Regions from separate parts of the Escherichia ruysiae genome, predicted to be linked through region 1. Evidence: predicted binding sites of a transcription regulator. Region 1 holds the regulator's gene; each other region holds the start of a gene.
The links. Region 1 encodes PhoB, which activates phosphate uptake and scavenging genes when phosphate is short. Its sites were predicted from a motif close to CTGTCATAAAACTGNCNNAT; they were not measured.
Positions count from the first base shown of each region.

Region 2: the regulator PhoB is predicted to act here: its motif matches at 1,978-1,997, upstream of ugpB (sn-glycerol-3-phosphate ABC transporter substrate-binding protein UgpB).
Region 3: the regulator PhoB is predicted to act here: its motif matches at 3,240-3,259, upstream of kdgR (DNA-binding transcriptional regulator KdgR).

Region 1 covers NZ_JAVIWS010000001.1:3,771,104-3,776,891, forward strand. The annotation lists gene sbcC (exonuclease subunit SbcC) at 1-381, opposite strand, end outside; gene sbcD (exonuclease subunit SbcD) at 378-1,580, opposite strand; gene phoB (phosphate response regulator transcription factor PhoB) at 1,770-2,459, shown strand; gene phoR (phosphate regulon sensor histidine kinase PhoR) at 2,517-3,812, shown strand; gene brnQ (branched-chain amino acid transporter carrier protein BrnQ) at 4,219-5,538, shown strand; gene proY (proline-specific permease ProY) at 5,615-5,788, shown strand, end outside.
Region 2 covers NZ_JAVIWS010000001.1:2,945,110-2,950,897, reverse strand. The annotation lists gene ugpA (sn-glycerol-3-phosphate ABC transporter permease UgpA) at 1-323, opposite strand, end outside; gene ugpB (sn-glycerol-3-phosphate ABC transporter substrate-binding protein UgpB) at 545-1,861, opposite strand; gene livF (high-affinity branched-chain amino acid ABC transporter ATP-binding protein LivF) at 2,258-2,971, opposite strand; gene livG (high-affinity branched-chain amino acid ABC transporter ATP-binding protein LivG) at 2,973-3,740, opposite strand; gene livM (branched chain amino acid ABC transporter permease LivM) at 3,737-5,014, opposite strand; gene livH (high-affinity branched-chain amino acid ABC transporter permease LivH) at 5,011-5,788, opposite strand, start outside.
Region 3 covers NZ_JAVIWS010000001.1:85,297-91,084, reverse strand. The annotation lists gene rlmA (23S rRNA (guanine(745)-N(1))-methyltransferase) at 1-195, opposite strand, end outside; gene cspE (transcription antiterminator/RNA stability regulator CspE) at 361-570, opposite strand; gene RGV86_RS00535 (DUF2627 domain-containing protein) at 610-726, opposite strand; gene RGV86_RS00530 (YebO family protein) at 1,393-1,680, opposite strand; gene mgrB (PhoP/PhoQ regulatory lipoprotein MgrB) at 1,755-1,898, opposite strand; gene RGV86_RS00520 (YobH family protein) at 2,056-2,295, shown strand; gene kdgR (DNA-binding transcriptional regulator KdgR) at 2,437-3,228, opposite strand; gene RGV86_RS00510 (MFS transporter) at 3,405-4,778, shown strand; gene htpX (protease HtpX) at 4,824-5,705, opposite strand.

The DNA of each region.
Region 1 (5,788 bases):
GTCGGCGAGAATTTTGCCGTCTGCGCAGCGCGCCAGCTCTACGCGTGGTACCTGCAAATTACCGTCGGGTTGGTTACGCGCCCGATTCTGGCTCCAGAACGCGCGATACGCTTCACCTTTCACTTCAAACTCCACCTCCGCCAGACATTCGGCGGTATCGCGGGTCATGAGATCATTTTGCGATTGTGAAACGTTAGAGAGGCGCGGAGTTTCGTGATACAGCGCCAGACAAATGGCGTCCAGCAGGGTGGTTTTCCCCGCACCGGTCGGGCCGGTAATTGCAAACAGCCCGTTGCTGGCGAACGGCTCGCGGGTGAAATCAATCTTCCATTCGCCTTTTAATGAGTTCAGGTTTTTCAGGCGCAGGCTGAGAATTTTCATGCTTCGTGTTCTCCGGCGAGGGTCTGCAATGTCGTGGCGAAAAGATGTTGCAAGCGTTGATGCTGCGATTCATCAAGTTCTTCCAGTGCCAGACGGCGATTAAAAACATCTTCGACGCTAAGTTCGCTGAGGGTTTCACGCCGTTGGCTGGCTAACACACGCTCGCGCTGTTCACGACTCCGGCGTACCAGCAATACTTCGACAGGCAGTGATTCGGTTAATGCCTGGATTTTGCGCTGAATATCATGCAGATACTCATCGGTAGTGATTTCAATATCCAGCCAGACAGGTGGTTCCTGTGGCACATCGCGCCATTGTTCAAGCTGTTCGGTAATCGACGCCAAATCGCCTTTCAGCACCGCCATCGGTTGTGTTACCGGTACGTTCAGGTTTTCCACGCTCTCTAATTTGCCGTTTGAAAAAGTTACCAGATGGACATATTTACTCTTGCCGCACTCATCAAAACTCAGTGGGATGGGGGATCCGCAATAGCGAACATGTTCCATGCCGCCAATAATTTGCGCGCGGTGAATATGTCCAAGCGCGATGTAGTCGGCTGGCGGAAAGTTTTGTGCCGGAAACGCGTCCAGCGTGCCAATATAGATGTCACGCACGGCATCACTTTTACTGGCACCCACAGTCGTTAAATGCCCCGTGGCGATGATGGGAAGAGGTTGATTGCCGCGCAGCTTGCAGGCATCTGCATAGTGTTGTTGATAATAATCGGTGATCGCTGCCAGCAAATGTTGCTGTTTTTCCATGCCGTTAAGTCCCGCCTGGCTGGTAATAATGTCACGCGGGCGTAAAAAAGGAATGGGACACAGCACTGCGCCTGGCGTCCCGTCGCGACGAGGCAAGATTTGCGGCGCATGTCCGGCGCTGGCGACCACAGTAGTATTGAGGAACGCCATGATATCGCGCGATTCATTCAACGTGGCGACCGAGTCATGGTTTCCCGCCAGTACCACCAGATGACAGCCAGTTTGCTGTAAATTGACAACAAAACGGTTGTATAACGTGCGGGCGTAACTGGGCGGCGAGCCGGTATCGAAAACATCACCGGCAACAATAATCGCATCCACCTGATGGGTTTGTGCTGTCTCCAGCAGCCAGTCAAGAAAAGCCTGGTGTTCAGCTTCGCGGCTTTTACTGTAGAAGTTCTGGCCGAGATGCCAGTCTGAGGTGTGAAGGATGCGCATAACGATTCTCTGGCGAAAAAGCATGGGCGCGATTATACCCAAACAGATGTGTCATTTGCTTTTTTCTGCGCCACGTAAATCAATAACCTGAAGATATGTGCGACGTGCTTTTCATAAATCTGTCATAAATCTGACGCATAATGGCGTCGCATTAATGATCGCAACCTATTTATTACAACAGGGCAAATCATGGCGAGACGTATTCTGGTCGTAGAAGATGAAGCTCCAATTCGCGAAATGGTCTGCTTCGTGCTCGAACAAAATGGCTTTCAGCCGGTCGAAGCGGAAGATTATGACAGTGCTGTGAATCAACTGAATGAACCCTGGCCGGATTTGATTCTCCTCGACTGGATGTTACCCGGCGGCTCGGGTATCCAGTTCATCAAACACCTTAAGCGCGAGTCGATGACCCGGGATATTCCAGTGGTGATGTTGACCGCCAGAGGGGAAGAAGAAGATCGCGTGCGTGGTCTTGAAACCGGTGCGGACGACTATATCACCAAGCCGTTTTCGCCGAAGGAGCTGGTGGCGCGAATCAAAGCGGTAATGCGCCGTATTTCGCCAATGGCGGTGGAAGAGGTGATCGAGATGCAGGGGCTAAGTCTGGATCCGACATCTCACCGGGTGATGGCGGGCGAAGAGCCGCTGGAGATGGGGCCGACAGAATTTAAATTGCTGCACTTTTTTATGACGCATCCTGAGCGCGTGTACAGCCGCGAGCAGCTATTAAACCACGTCTGGGGAACCAACGTGTATGTAGAAGACCGCACGGTCGATGTCCACATTCGTCGCCTGCGTAAAGCACTGGAGCCCGGCGGGCATGACCGCATGGTGCAGACCGTGCGCGGTACAGGATATCGTTTTTCAACCCGCTTTTAACGCCTTGCTCATCGGACGCAGAGCAGGGCTTATGATTTCATAACTGGAGTATCTTACGTGCTGGAACGGCTGTCGTGGAAAAGGCTGGTGCTGGAGCTGCTACTTTGCTGCCTCCCGGCTTTCATCCTGGGTGCATTTTTTGGTTACCTGCCCTGGTTTTTGCTGGCATCGGTAACAGGACTGCTTATCTGGCATTTCTGGAATTTATTGCGCCTTTCATGGTGGCTGTGGGTTGATCGCAGTATGACGCCGCCACCGGGGCGTGGTAGCTGGGAACCGCTACTATATGGCTTACACCAGATGCAGCTGCGAAATAAAAAACGCCGCCGCGAGCTGGGCAATCTGATTAAACGCTTTCGTAGTGGCGCGGAGTCGCTGCCCGATGCGGTGGTGCTGACCACGGAAGAGGGCGGTATTTTCTGGTGTAACGGACTGGCGCAACAGATTCTTGGCCTGCGCTGGCCGGAAGATAACGGGCAGAACATCCTTAACCTGCTGCGTTACCCGGAGTTTACGCAATATCTGAAAACGCGTGATTTTTCTCGCCCGCTCAATCTGGTGCTCAACACCGGGCGGCATCTGGAAATTCGCGTCATGCCTTATACCCATAAACAGTTGCTGATGGTGGCGCGTGATGTCACGCAAATGCATCAACTGGAAGGGGCGCGGCGTAACTTTTTTGCCAACGTAAGCCATGAGTTACGCACGCCGTTGACGGTGTTACAGGGTTACCTGGAGATGATGGATGAGCAACCGCTGGAAGGCGCGGTTCGCGAAAAAGCGTTGCACACCATGCGCGAGCAGACTCAGCGGATGGAAGGGCTGGTGAAGCAGTTACTGACACTGTCGAAAATCGAAGCCGCACCGACGCAGTTGCTCAATGAAAAGGTTGATGTGCCGATGATGCTGCGCGTTGTTGAGCGCGAAGCTCAGACTCTGAGCCAGAAAAAACAGACATTTACCTTTGAAATAGATAACGACCTCAAAGTGTCTGGCAATGAAGATCAGCTACGCAGTGCGATTTCGAACCTGGTCTATAACGCCGTGAATCACACGCCAGAAGGCACGCATATCACGGTACGCTGGCAGCGAGTGCCGCACGGTGCCGAATTTAGCGTTGAAGATAATGGGCCGGGCATCGCACCGGAGCATATTCCGCGCCTGACCGAGCGTTTTTATCGTGTAGACAAAGCGCGTTCCCGACAAACAGGCGGTAGCGGACTGGGGTTAGCAATTGTTAAACATGCGGTAAATCACCACGAAAGCCGCCTGAATATTGACAGTACGGTGGGCAAAGGTACGCGTTTCAGTTTTGTTCTGCCGGAACGTTTAATTGCCAAAAACAGCAATTAATCTGCCTTTGTCATTTTTTGTTGCCATAAGCCAGCCGATGCTGGCTTTTTTTCTTTGCAGTCAAAAAATGGACGCTGAACTTTACACCGGCTGGTGATTTTTTGTTCGCATGATAAGCCATATCTTTTTCACGGAAATAGTGTTTTATACTGGTTGGTGATTTCTTATCGTTATATCCCTCTGGTTTTTAGATCCCTTCTTGCTTTAAAACGTTATAAGCGTTTAAATTGCGCTTCAGGTGCTGTCATACTGACTGCATTCACGCGGTAAATCGAAAAACTATTCTTCGCCGCGCCTGGTTGGGAGTATTTCCCGCTAAAATTGTTTAAATATACCGCTGTATCATCCCCAGGGATTGGCACAAAAATTTAACGTTACAACACCACATCCACAGGCAGTATGATTTATGACCCATCAATTAAGATCGCGCGATATCATCGCTCTGGGCTTTATGACATTTGCGTTGTTCGTCGGCGCAGGTAACATTATTTTCCCTCCAATGGTCGGCTTGCAGGCAGGCGAACACGTCTGGACTGCGGCATTCGGCTTCCTCATTACTGCCGTTGGTCTGCCGGTATTAACGGTAGTGGCGCTGGCGAAAGTTGGTGGCGGTGTTGACAGCCTGAGCACGCCAATCGGTAAAGTCGCTGGCGTACTGCTGGCAACGGTTTGCTACCTGGCTGTGGGGCCGCTGTTCGCCACGCCGCGTACAGCCACCGTCTCCTTTGAAGTGGGGATTGCGCCGCTGACGGGTGACTCCGCGCTGCCGCTGTTTATCTACAGCCTGGTCTATTTCGCTATCGTTATTCTGGTTTCGCTCTATCCGGGCAAGCTGCTGGATACCGTGGGCAACTTCCTTGCGCCGCTGAAAATTATCGCGCTGGTCATCCTGTCTGTCGCCGCGATTGTCTGGCCTGCGGGTTCTATCAGCACGGCGACTGAGGCTTATCAAAACGCTGCGTTTTCTAACGGCTTCGTCAACGGCTATCTGACAATGGATACGCTGGGCGCAATGGTGTTTGGTATCGTTATTGTTAACGCGGCGCGTTCTCGTGGCGTTACCGAAGCGCGTCTGCTGACCCGTTATACCGTCTGGGCTGGCCTGATGGCGGGTGTCGGTCTGACTCTGCTTTACCTGGCGCTGTTCCGTCTGGGGTCAGATAGTGCGTCGCTGGTTGATCAGTCAGCAAACGGTGCGGCTATTCTGCACGCTTATGTTCAACACACCTTTGGCGGCGGCGGTAGCTTCCTGCTGGCGGCGTTAATCTTCATCGCTTGCCTGGTAACGGCAGTTGGCCTGACCTGTGCTTGTGCAGAATTTTTCGCCCAGTACGTACCGCTCTCTTACCGTACGCTGGTGTTTATCCTCGGCGGCTTCTCGATGGTGGTGTCTAACCTTGGTTTGAGTCAGTTGATTCAGATCTCTGTGCCGGTGCTGACCGCCATTTATCCGCCGTGTATCGCACTGGTTGTATTAAGTTTTACACGCTCATGGTGGCATAATTCGTCCCGCGTGATTGCTCCGCCGATGTTTATCAGCCTGCTTTTTGGTATTCTCGACGGGATCAAAGCATCTGCATTCAGCGATATCTTACCGTCCTGGGCGCAGCGTTTACCGCTGGCCGAACAAGGTCTGGCGTGGTTAATGCCAACAGTGGTGATGGTGGTTCTGGCCATTATCTGGGATCGCGCGGCAGGTCGTCAGGTGACCTCCAGCGCCCACTAAATCACTGATAATTTGTTTTAACCACGGGGCTGCGATGCCCCGTGGTTTTTTTATTGTGTTGATGGGTTAGGAATTGATGGAAAGTAAGAACAAGCTAAAGCGTGGGCTAAGTACCCGACACATACGCTTTATGGCACTGGGGTCAGCAATCGGCACCGGGCTGTTTTACGGTTCGGCAGACGCCATCAAAATGGCCGGTCCGAGCGTGTTGTTGGCCTATATTATTGGTGGTGTCGCGGCATATATCATT
Region 2 (5,788 bases), 830 kb from region 1:
TGATAGAAACGACTGCCGCGCACGATGTACTCCACCAGCGCCGCGAAGAACAGCGATACCAGCAAACCGCTGACAGTGACAAAGGCACTGAATTTTATCGTCGTCCAGAAGGAGTCGAGATAGTAGCTGTCATGAAACAGCGTGACGAAGTTATCCAGACCGACAAACTGGCTGGAGAAACCAAACGGATCGACGCTTTGTAGCGAGTACCACAACGCTTCGCCCGCAGGCCAGATAAAAAAGATAACGGTGATGATGAGCTGCGGCGCGACCAGCAAATAGGGCAGCCAGCGCGAGCGGAACACCGGACGGGATGATGACATAAATAAACTCTTCGTGTTGTGTTCCCCTCACCCCGGCCCTCTCCCCAAAGGGGCGAGGGAGAAAAGCGGTGCGGCGTTTTGCCATTGAGTCAACTTCGCTCTACCACGCCGGGTGGTTCCCTTCGCCTTCAGAACGAAGTGACAAACCGACACGGCACTTTTCCACCACGCCGATCGGTCCCCTCTCCCTTAGGGAGAGGGTTAGGGTGAGGGTAAGAGAATTAAGACTTCGTAGACTGCTCAAAGCGGCGCAGTAACTGATTCCCACGCTCAACGGCAGTATCCAGCGCCTGCTGTGGCGTCTTCTTGCCGGTCCACACGCTCTCCAGCTCTTCATCCACAATCACGCGGATCTGCGGCATGTTGCCCAGACGCAGCCCTTTGGTGAACGGCAACGGCGGCTTGTTCAGCATCTGACGCGTCGCGGTATCCGCCCCTGGGTTTTTCTCGTAAAAGCCCTGCTCACGGGTCAGGTCATACGCCGCTTTGGTGATCGGCAGATAACCGGTTTTCTGATGCCACTCAGCAGCGTTTTCTGGCTTCGCGAGGAAGTCGAGGAACTTCGCCACGCCGGTATACGTTTCTTTATCTTTGCCCTGCATCACCCACAGGCTGGCTCCGCCGATAATGGCATTTTGTGGCGCATCTTTCGCATCGGCGTCGTAAGGCATCATGCCTACGCCGTAGTTGAATTTGGCGTACTCGCGAATGTTGGCAAGCGAACCGGAAGAGGCGGTGGTCATCGCGCAATCACCGTTATAGAACTTCTCGGTGGATTCATCCTTACGCCCGACGTAGCTGAAATCACCCTTCTTGTTCATCTCTTCGAGCATGGCGATGTGTTTCACCTGCTCCGGCTTGTTGAACTCCAGCACCGCGTCCGTGCCGTCAAAACCGTTGTTTTTGCTGGCAAACGGCAGACCGTTCCAGGCGCTAAAGTTTTCCAGTTGGATCCAGCCCTGCCAGCCGCTGGCGTAGCCGCACTTCATACCGGAGGCTTTCAGTTTTGCGGCATAGTCCGCCAGATCCTGCCAGGTTTTCGGCGGCTGTTCCGGGTCTAATCCTGCTTTCTTGAAGGCGTCTTTGTTGTAATAGAGTACGGGGGTCGAGCTGTTGAACGGCTGGGAGAGTAAGTGGCCCGTTTTGCTGTCGGAGTAGTAACCGGAAACCGTCGGCACAAACTGCGATTCATCGAATTGAATCCCCGCCTCTTTAAACACGTCATATACCGGTTTAATGGCTTTCGACGCCATCATGGTAGCGGTGCCAACTTCATAAACCTGCAAAATAGCCGGCGCGTTGCCGGTACGAAATGCGGCAATCCCCGCGCTTAAATTCTGTTCGTAGTTGCCTTTGTAGGTCGGTACAATTTTGTAATCCGGATTTTCGGCGTTAAAACGTTGAGCCAGAGAATCCACCTCTTTACCCAGTTCCCCTTCCATAGAATGCCAGAACGGAATGGTCGTCACTGCCTGTGCATTCCCCATTAACGCCAGTCCGAGCGCCAGTGCTGAAGCTGTATAATGTAACGGTTTCATCGTTTATCTCTCTTGTTGTACCGAATGCGCGAATTCACGCGTTTTATGCTCGCGGGGTAACATGACATGCTCGAATTACAGAAAAATAACTTTTTTGTTACATTTGTAAGATAGTAAGGTGTCAGAAAGATGACAAGGCAGTGACGGCGCGGGTGAGGGAAAATGGGAGATGGGACACGGATAAGCGGGAAAATAGAAGGTCTGAATCAAACTCTACAGATTGCTCATCGTTTCATGCCGGATGCAGCGTAAACGCCTTATCTGGCCTACAAGATCGTACAAATTCAATATATTGCAACTCACCCAGTAGGCCTGATAAGCGCAGCGCATCAGGCATTTTTACATTTGTCAGCTGTCTCAAAGGAGTCTTTTGACTCCTTATCAATCAACGTGTTATTACCCGCCTAAATACGCGCTTCTCACCGCTTCGTTCGCCAGCAGCGCGTCGCCGGTATCGGAGAGCACCACATGGCCGTTTTCCAGCACGTAGCCGCGATCCGCCAGCTTTAGCGCCTGGTTGGCGTTCTGCTCGACGAGGAAGATAGTCATCCCCTGCTCGCGCAGCTGCTCGATGGTGTCGAAAATTTGCTGGATGATAATCGGCGCCAGCCCGAGCGATGGCTCATCAAGCAACAACAAACGCGGGTTGCTCATCAGCGCACGACCAATCGCCAGCATCTGCTGTTCACCGCCGGACATGGTGCCCGCCCGCTGAATACGGCGCTCATGCAGACGCGGGAACAGCTCATACACCCACTTTATGCGCTCCTGAAACTGGTCGCGTTCGGCAAAGAAGCCGCCCATTGCCAGGTTCTCTTCCACCGTCATTCGTGAGAAGACACGACGCCCTTCCGGGACAATCGCTACCGCTTCACGCATGATTTTCGCCGTCTGCCAGTCGGTAATGTCTTTATCATCAAACACAATTCGCCCGCTGGTGGCGCGCGGGTCGCCGCATAATGTGCCGAGCAAGGTGGTTTTCCCCGCCCCGTTCGCGCCAATGAGGGTGACAATCTCGCCCTGATTGATATGCAGGCTCACCTCATGCAGCGCCTGGATTTTGCCGTAGTGGGCGCTGACTTTGTCAAAGGACAACATGACTTTTTCCATCTTATGCCTCACCTAAATAGGCACGGATCACGTCCGGGTTATTACGGATCTGCTCCGGCGTACCGTTTGCCAGTGGCGTCCCCTGATTGACCACGTAAATTCTGTCTGAAATCCCCATCACCAGCTTCATATCGTGTTCAATCAACAAGATAGTGGTGTTGTGATGGTTACGCAGTTCGGCAATCAGCTCATCCAGTTCTTTAGTCTCTTTCGGGTTAAGACCTGCCGCAGGTTCGTCAAGCATTAAAATCTCCGGCTGCGTCACCATGCAGCGGGCAATTTCAAGACGGCGTTGGTCACCGTAGGCCAGGTTACTCGCCTGACGGTTAGCGTGTTCCAGCAAACCAATGCGCTCAAGCCAGGTTGCGGCTCGATCGAGCGCCTCACTTTGGGCGCGACGGAAAGAAGGCGTTTTCAACAGGCCAGAGAACAGCCCGGTTTTCAGTTGCTGATGCTGCGCCACCAACAGGTTTTCAATCACCGTCATTTCACGGAACAGACGCACGTGCTGAAAAGTACGCACCACCCCCATACGGGCAATTTGCTGACCAGCCAAACCTTCCAGATGCTGATCGCGCAGTAAAATGGTGCCGCCAGTGGGTTTGTAGAATCCGGTCAGGCAGTTAAAGACCGTGGTTTTTCCGGCACCGTTAGGGCCGATTAACGAGACGATCTCCTGCGGGTACAGTTCGAGATTGACGTTATTCACCGCCAGCAGGCCGCCGAAGCGCATCATCAGGCCGTTAACAGATAATAATGGCTGATTCATACCTGCTCTCCTTTCGTTTCGCCGTTTTTCAGCTTGAGTTGCGGGCGCGTCATGGGCAGCAAGCCCTGCGGACGCCAGATCATCATCAGCACCATCAAACCACCGAGCATTAACATGCTGTATTCGTTGAAATCACGCATCAACTCGCGCGACACCACCAGCAAAATTGCTGCCAGAATCACCGCGAACTGCGATCCCATACCACCAAGCACCACTATCGCCAGCACAAATGCCGATTCGGCAAAGGTGAAGGATTCCGGGCTGACAAAGCCCTGGCGCGCAGCAAACAGCGTTCCGGCAAAACCCGCAAACGCGGCGCTGATGGTAAAGGCGGTCAGCTTGATACGACGTGGGCTTAAGCCCAGCGAACGGCAGGCGATCTCGTCTTCACGCAACGCTTCCCACGCACGCCCCAGCGGCATCCGCAGCAGGCGGTTAATGACGAACAAAGAGAACACTACCAGCAGCAAGGCCACCAGATAGAGGAAGATGACGCGATCGGAGGGATCATATTTCAGGCCAAAGAAATTGCTGAACGTATCCCAGCCGCCTTCACGGGCGGTACGGCTGAACTCAAGGCCGAAGAAAGTGGGTTTCGGGATCTGACTGATGCCGTTCGGACCGCCGGTAATTTCGGTATTATTGAGCAGCAATATGCGCACAATTTCGCCGAAACCGAGGGTAACGATCGCCAGATAATCACCACGCAGACGCAGCACCGGGAAGCCGAGAAGGAAGCCCGCCGCCGCTGCCATTAACCCGGCAATTGGCAGGCAGGTCCAGAAGCCCAGACCGTAATAGTGATTGAGCAGCGCAAAGGTGTAAGCGCCGATGGCGTAAAAGCCGCCGTAACCGAGCACCAGCAAACCAGAAAGCCCTACCACCACGTTCAGCCCGAGGCCGAGGATAATGTAGATCATGGTCAGAGTGGCAATATCCACCGTCCCACGTGACACCATAAACGGCCATGCCACCGCAAGCACCAGCAGCGCCACGAGGAACAGCTTTTGCTTCACCGTGGAACCATCAATCGCTGGCAGAATAAACTTCGGCCCTGAAACGCTTTTTAGCCCTTTCTGGAAAGCGGGTCGCACAAGCTGGAAGAAAAAGACCACCGCCGTGCCGATAAATACCCACTGCCAACGGATGTCTGAAGCACTGTCAACCACCAGTTTGGTGCCATCCAGTTCCAGTTGCACGCCCATAAAGATGCCCGCCAGAACAAAGAACATAGCGGCAGAAAGCAGCGCCATTGCAATATGCATCGGTTTCATACTTTCTCTACCTCCGGGCGACCCAGAATACCTGTCGGCATCACCAGCAGAACCAGAATCAGTAAGGCAAATGAGACCACATCTTTATATTCCGTACTCAAATAAGCCGAAGAGAGCGCCTCCGCAATCCCCAGAATCAACCCGCCAATCATCGCCCCCGGAATACTGCCAATCCCACCGAGCACCGCTGCGGTAAAGGCTTTCATCCCGGCCATAAAGCCGATGTAGGGGTTAATCACGCCGTAGAACTGACCGAGCAGAACGCCCGCCACCGCCGCCATCGCCGCGCCAATCACAAAAGTCAGCGCAATCACCCGGTCGGTGTTGATGCCAAGCAGGCTCGCCATTTTCAGATCTTCCGCGCAGGCACGACATGCGCGCCCCATGCGGGAATAGCGAATGAAAATCGTCAGCGCCAGCATGGCGAGGAAGGTGACAATCCAGATCACCGCCTGCATGGTGGTAATAGAGGCAGAGAAGTTTTCGCTATGACCCACCACCCACTGACCGTTAAACAAGCTGGGCAGCGCCACGTCGCGCGAACCTTCGGTGAGGCTGACGTAGTTTTGCAGGAAGATGGACATGCCGATTGCCGAGATGAGCGCAATCAGGCGCTTAGAGTTACGTACCGGGCGATAGGCCACCCGTTCGATACTCCAGCCGTAGGCGCTGGCAATGACGATTGCGCCGACAAATCCCGCCGCTACCAGTAGCCAGCCGGTATCAATGCCCATCATCATCAGTGCAGCGATGATCATAAAGGAGACGTAGCTG
Region 3 (5,788 bases), 3.7 Mb from region 1:
CCCGGCATCTAAAAATGTACGCCGCGCTTGCATCATTTCCGCACTATCACCCGGATCGCGGGATCGTTTATGCTGAACGGGCAGCAAATTAACATATCCCTCTTTCGCCATATCAAATTGATGCCGTTTGGGACAGATATAGCTGTTTTTTTCAAGCGATAGCGGCTGATGACAAAGTGGACAGGAAAACGACATGACAACTCCGGCAGGATACTAAAGGCCGCAAGTGTAACGCGAATTGCGCGACGGGCAAATATCCGCAGGCAAGAGCGCGAATAAAACAAAGTAAAAAGCCTCGCATTTGGACGAGGCTTGATAGCGAGATTGAAGCGCGTTTACACTTCAGATCAGTGGTTTCGATCAGATTGCTGTTACGTTAACAGCTGCCGGACCTTTCTGGCCGTCCTGAATTTCGAACTCAACGTTCTGGCCTTCGGCCAGAGTTTTGAAGCCATTACCCTGGATAGCGGAAAAGTGTACGAATACATCTTTGCTGCCATCAGCCGGAGTAATGAAGCCAAAACCTTTAGACTCGTTGAACCACTTAACCTGACCTTTAATCTTTGCCATTTGAAAAATTCCTTAGATTGTTTTCTTCGCCCGCAGGCATTACAGAGATAAAACTGACACATTACTGCATGAGGCACTAATATAAGGCTCGGCAGAGAAGCGGTATTCAACGACAACGTGTTTACTCAGGACTTCTTTACTGAAAATGCCACACATAAACAGAACTGTACCTCGTTTAACCCGAAACTGTTATCACATACAACGTTAATTATGGCAAGCCATTTTTAAACATGTCTCGATCAGCCGCACAAATCTCGATACGCCTTCCACTTTTTTGCACATTTATGCAACGGAATACATGTCGATATATCGATGCACTTAACCATACCATTACAAACAGATACTTGATCTGATGTAGTTTCTAACATAGTTCAATAAGTTCAGTTCTTCCAGAGCAGCACTACAACTTATTACGCAATGCGAGCGATATCACTTTTTATGATATATAACGAATAAAATATTATATAAATTCACTCCATAAAACAGTCAGTTAACAACAAACTAGAGTACAATAAAGAAACTATACTTAAGGCATATTATTATTTTAAAATAAGAAAAATTGATGAAATACTAAAAAGTGAGAATAGAAACGTTTCGCTAATAAACAATACCGTGATTGATCACAATTCCGATGTAAACATCCCAATAACTTAGCGGGGTAAATATCTTTTTCCGATATCGATGTTATGAAATAAATAACACGATAAATAATTGAAGTCAGACCAGAGTATTAATTTAAATCAATTGCACCACTATAGTGCATATATGAATGATAAGATGAGTAACCCGTTAACACCAGGGTTACTCAAATTTGAGGACGGATTACCGTTCAGCTACCAGGCGGATGATATCGTCATCTTCAGCCGCTTTTTGGTTCTCTGCAGCACTGGTATCTGTTTTTTCAGGTTCGCTTGCTTCGCACAAACGACGTAACAGCGCATTTTGCCGTTTTTGCTGATCCAGCAATGCCTCAAGAAGTTCAATCTGTTCGTTAGTCCGTGAACTGGCACGGTTGATGAAAAACCACAAGATGAGCCCAATAGCGAGAACTACCACCGATACAACCAAAGACGCAATGTTCATCACGCCTGAATTTACAACTTCGTTCATTTCACCACCTCTAAGTAGAGGCGCCATTCTACCACTGCCACACAGGAAGGAAATCTACCGTTGAAAAAATGATATCACCACGGGATAAATTGATTGATGGTACAAATTCCGTTGAAAAATTGTACGTCCTGATCGCACATCATATTGAACACCTGCGCCCATAGCAGCAAGCAAGCCAGCACAGCGACAACCAGAACGCCCCATCGAAACTTTTTCACTCCAGTCTCCGTTTAAACTACCTTATGTCATTAAACTATCATGCGTTAGTTAAACAGCGCCTAACTATGTCGATATTCGTGCTTTTTCGGAACTATACGCTTGCTTCAGCCCATATTACCGCTACGATTAGGCGAACAAAAAAGAGATGAGGTCATAATGCGATTCATTATTCGCACAATTATGTTGATAGCACTGGTATGGACAGGATTATTACTAAGCGGATATGGCGTTCTGATTGGAAGCAAGGAGAATGCCGCTGGGTTAGGTTTGCAATGTTCCTATCTGACCGCCAGAGGCACCAGCACGGTACAATACCTACACACTAAAAGTGGGCTTTTCGGAATAACAGATTGCCCGCTGTTACGTAAAAGCAATAACGTTGTAGATAATGGCTAAAGGCATAAATAACTACTTAAACCGAAGATAAAAAGTACATTCATCGCCATAGCGTACTATGTTACGCCATTTGTAACTTTATTTAACCCACGCGAAATACAGAACCTGTCTGAATATTATACAGACAGGTTCTTCCTCTAATCAGAACGGATAGTCGTGATACCCCATTTGAGAGGAAATTTTACGCGCCGCCGTATGCAGCATAGTCACGTACTCCTGCAAACGCTCCTCAGAAAAACGCAGGGTCGGGAAGGAAATACTCAAACCAGCAATAACCACGCCAAAGCGGTCAAATACCGGAACTGCGATACAGCGCAGCCCCTCCTCCTGCTCTTCGTTATCTTCGCCATAACCTTGCTCACGCACCAGATCCAACACCGGTAATAACGCTTCTGTGCTGGTAATGGTACGATCGGTACTGCGTTTATACTCAACGCCCTCAAGGATTTGCTTCACTTCATCACGATCGCGCCAGGCCAGCAATACTTTACCAATCGCAGTACTGTAAAGCGGATTACGACGACCAACCCGAGAATACATGCGCAAATTGTACATAGAGTCAATTTTGTGGATGTAAACAATGCTGTCTTCATCCAGCGCGCCAAGGTGGATGGTCTCTTTGGTCAGGCGGGAAAGCTCACGCATCTGGATATCTGCGCTACGAATAAGATCAACATTTTGTAACGCGCGGGCGCCCAGTTCAAACAATTTCAGGGTCAGCGAATATTTCTCTGACTCCCCTTCCTGCGCCACGTAGCCCAGGGTTTTCATGGTCTGTAAAAAGCGATAAACGGTGCTTTTTGACATCATGACGCGCTGTGACAGCTCGGTTATCCCTATTTCACGCTCTTCGCCCAGCGCCTGCAAAATGCCAAAAACTTTCAGTACAGAAGATACAGAATCAGGCTGTTTATCCAGATCTGCGTTAGCCATTTATCACCTCATTGCGAGTGTTTTATAAAAATCAGAACTGTTTTTTATTATAATTTCGTGCCAGGGTGGTCGCAATCCATCTTTTGCCGGTTAGTTACAATTCTGCGACATTCGCCGTGAATATCAGTGCTAGAATCATACCCCTGTTGATTATTACCAAAAGATATAAAATTCCTATGCCAAAAGTTCAGGCCGATGGTCTGCCGTTGCCTCAGCGATACGGCGCGATTTTAACCATTATTATTGGTATTTCGATGGCGGTCCTCGACGGCGCTATCGCTAACGTCGCCTTGCCAACAATCGCCACAGACCTTCATGCCACGCCAGCCAGCTCCATCTGGGTAGTGAACGCCTATCAAATTGCCATTGTCGTCTCTCTGCTCTCATTCTCGTTTCTGGGAGATATGTTTGGCTATCGACGTATTTATAAATGCGGATTGGTCGTTTTTCTGTTGTCTTCGCTGTTCTGCGCCCTTTCTGATTCGCTGCAAATGCTCACCCTGGCGCGTGTAATACAAGGTTTCGGCGGCGCAGCACTGATGAGCGTCAATACTGCACTTATCCGCCTGATCTACCCGCAGCGTTTTCTGGGTAGGGGGATGGGAATTAACTCGTTTATTGTTGCCGTCTCCTCGGCTGCCGGTCCGACAATTGCAGCGGCAATTCTTTCCTTTGCTTCCTGGAAATGGTTATTTTTAATCAACGTGCCGTTGGGTATTATCGCTCTGCTTCTGGCGATACGTTTTCTGCCACCTAATGGATCGCGTTCCAGTAAACCTCGTTTTGACCTGCCCAGTGCAGTAATGAATGCGTTAACCTTCGGCCTGCTTATTACTGCGTTGAGTGGTTTCGCTCAGGGGCAATCGCTGACGTTGATTGCAGCAGAACTGGCGGTAATGGTTGTCGTGGGTATATTCTTTATTCGCCGCCAGCTTTCTCTTCCCGTACCGCTGCTACCGGTGGATTTACTGCGCATTCCGCTGTTTTCACTTTCTATTTGCACGTCTATTTGCTCTTTCTGCGCACAGATGTTGGCAATGGTTTCTCTGCCCTTTTACCTGCAAACCGTGCTTGGGCGCAGTGAAGTAGAAACGGGTTTACTCCTGACGCCGTGGCCGTTAGCTACCATGGTGATGGCACCGCTGGCAGGCTATCTGATAGAGCGCGTACATGCAGGATTGCTGGGTGCTTTAGGTTTGTTCATTATGGCAGCGGGTCTGTTTTCACTGGTTCTGCTGCCCGCTTCTCCTGCGGATATCAACATTATCTGGCCAATGATCTTATGCGGCGCTGGATTTGGCTTATTTCAGTCCCCCAATAACCACACCATTATTACCTCCGCCCCTCGCGAACGTAGCGGTGGTGCCAGTGGCATGTTAGGTACAGCTCGTCTGCTTGGTCAGAGTAGCGGCGCGGCTCTGGTGGCTCTGATGTTAAATCAGTTTGGCGATAATGGTACGCACGTCTCGCTGATGACTGCGGCTATTCTGGCTGTGATTGCTGCCTGCGTCAGTGGGTTACGGATTACCCAGCCACGATCCCAGGCATAAAAAAAGCGCGTCGACCAGGACGCGCTTTTTAGCATTTACTTCATATTACTTCAGGTATTCACCGGTGCGCAGAGCTTCAATACGTTTATCCAGCGGCGGGTGAGTCATGAACAGCTCACTGAGCGATTTTGACTTACCGTTAATGCAGAAAGCCATCATGCTCGTTGCTTCTTGCGGCTCATAGCTGGTTTTAAGACGCTGCAGCGCGGCAATCATTTTTTCACGGCCAACCAGTTTCGCTGAACCCGCATCGGCGTGGAATTCACGATGACGCGAGAACCACATGGTAATAATGCTCGCCAGAATACCAAATACCAGTTCCAGCACCGTCGCGACTGCAAAGTAGATCAGCGGGTTACCGTTGCTCTCTTCACCTTCGTCACGGTTACCGCCCATGAAGCCAGCGGCCAGTTGCGCGAGAATACGAGAAATAAAGATAACGAAGGTGTTCACCACCCCCTGAATCAGCGTCATCGTAACCATATCACCATTGGCAATGTGGCTAATTTCGTGAGCGATTACTGCCTCGGCTTCATCCGGGCTCATGTTTTGCAACAAACCGGTGCTGACAGCAACCAGAGAGGCATCACGGCGCGCACCGGTTGCAAAGGCGTTGATATCCGGCGCATGGTAGATAGCCACTTGCGGCATAGCAATTCCAGCCTGACGCGCCTGGGTTGCAACAGTATTGATCAGCCAACGTTCCCTTTCGTTACGCGGTTGCTCGATCACTTCCCCGCCAACAGATCGTAATGCCATCCATTTGGACATCAGAAGCGAAACGAAGGAACCACCAAAACCGAACAGCAAGGCCATAATCATCAGCCCCTGAACACTGCTCGACTGTATCCCTGTCAGGCTCAGTACCAGCCCGAAAACGACCATCACGGCCAGGTTCGTTAGCAGGAAGAGCGCGATTCGCATCATAATTTTCTTTTTACCTCAGTTTAACAAAACGCAATATGCGATACCCACATCGTATGGGCTACGTGACTATTTTCAAGTCCGGA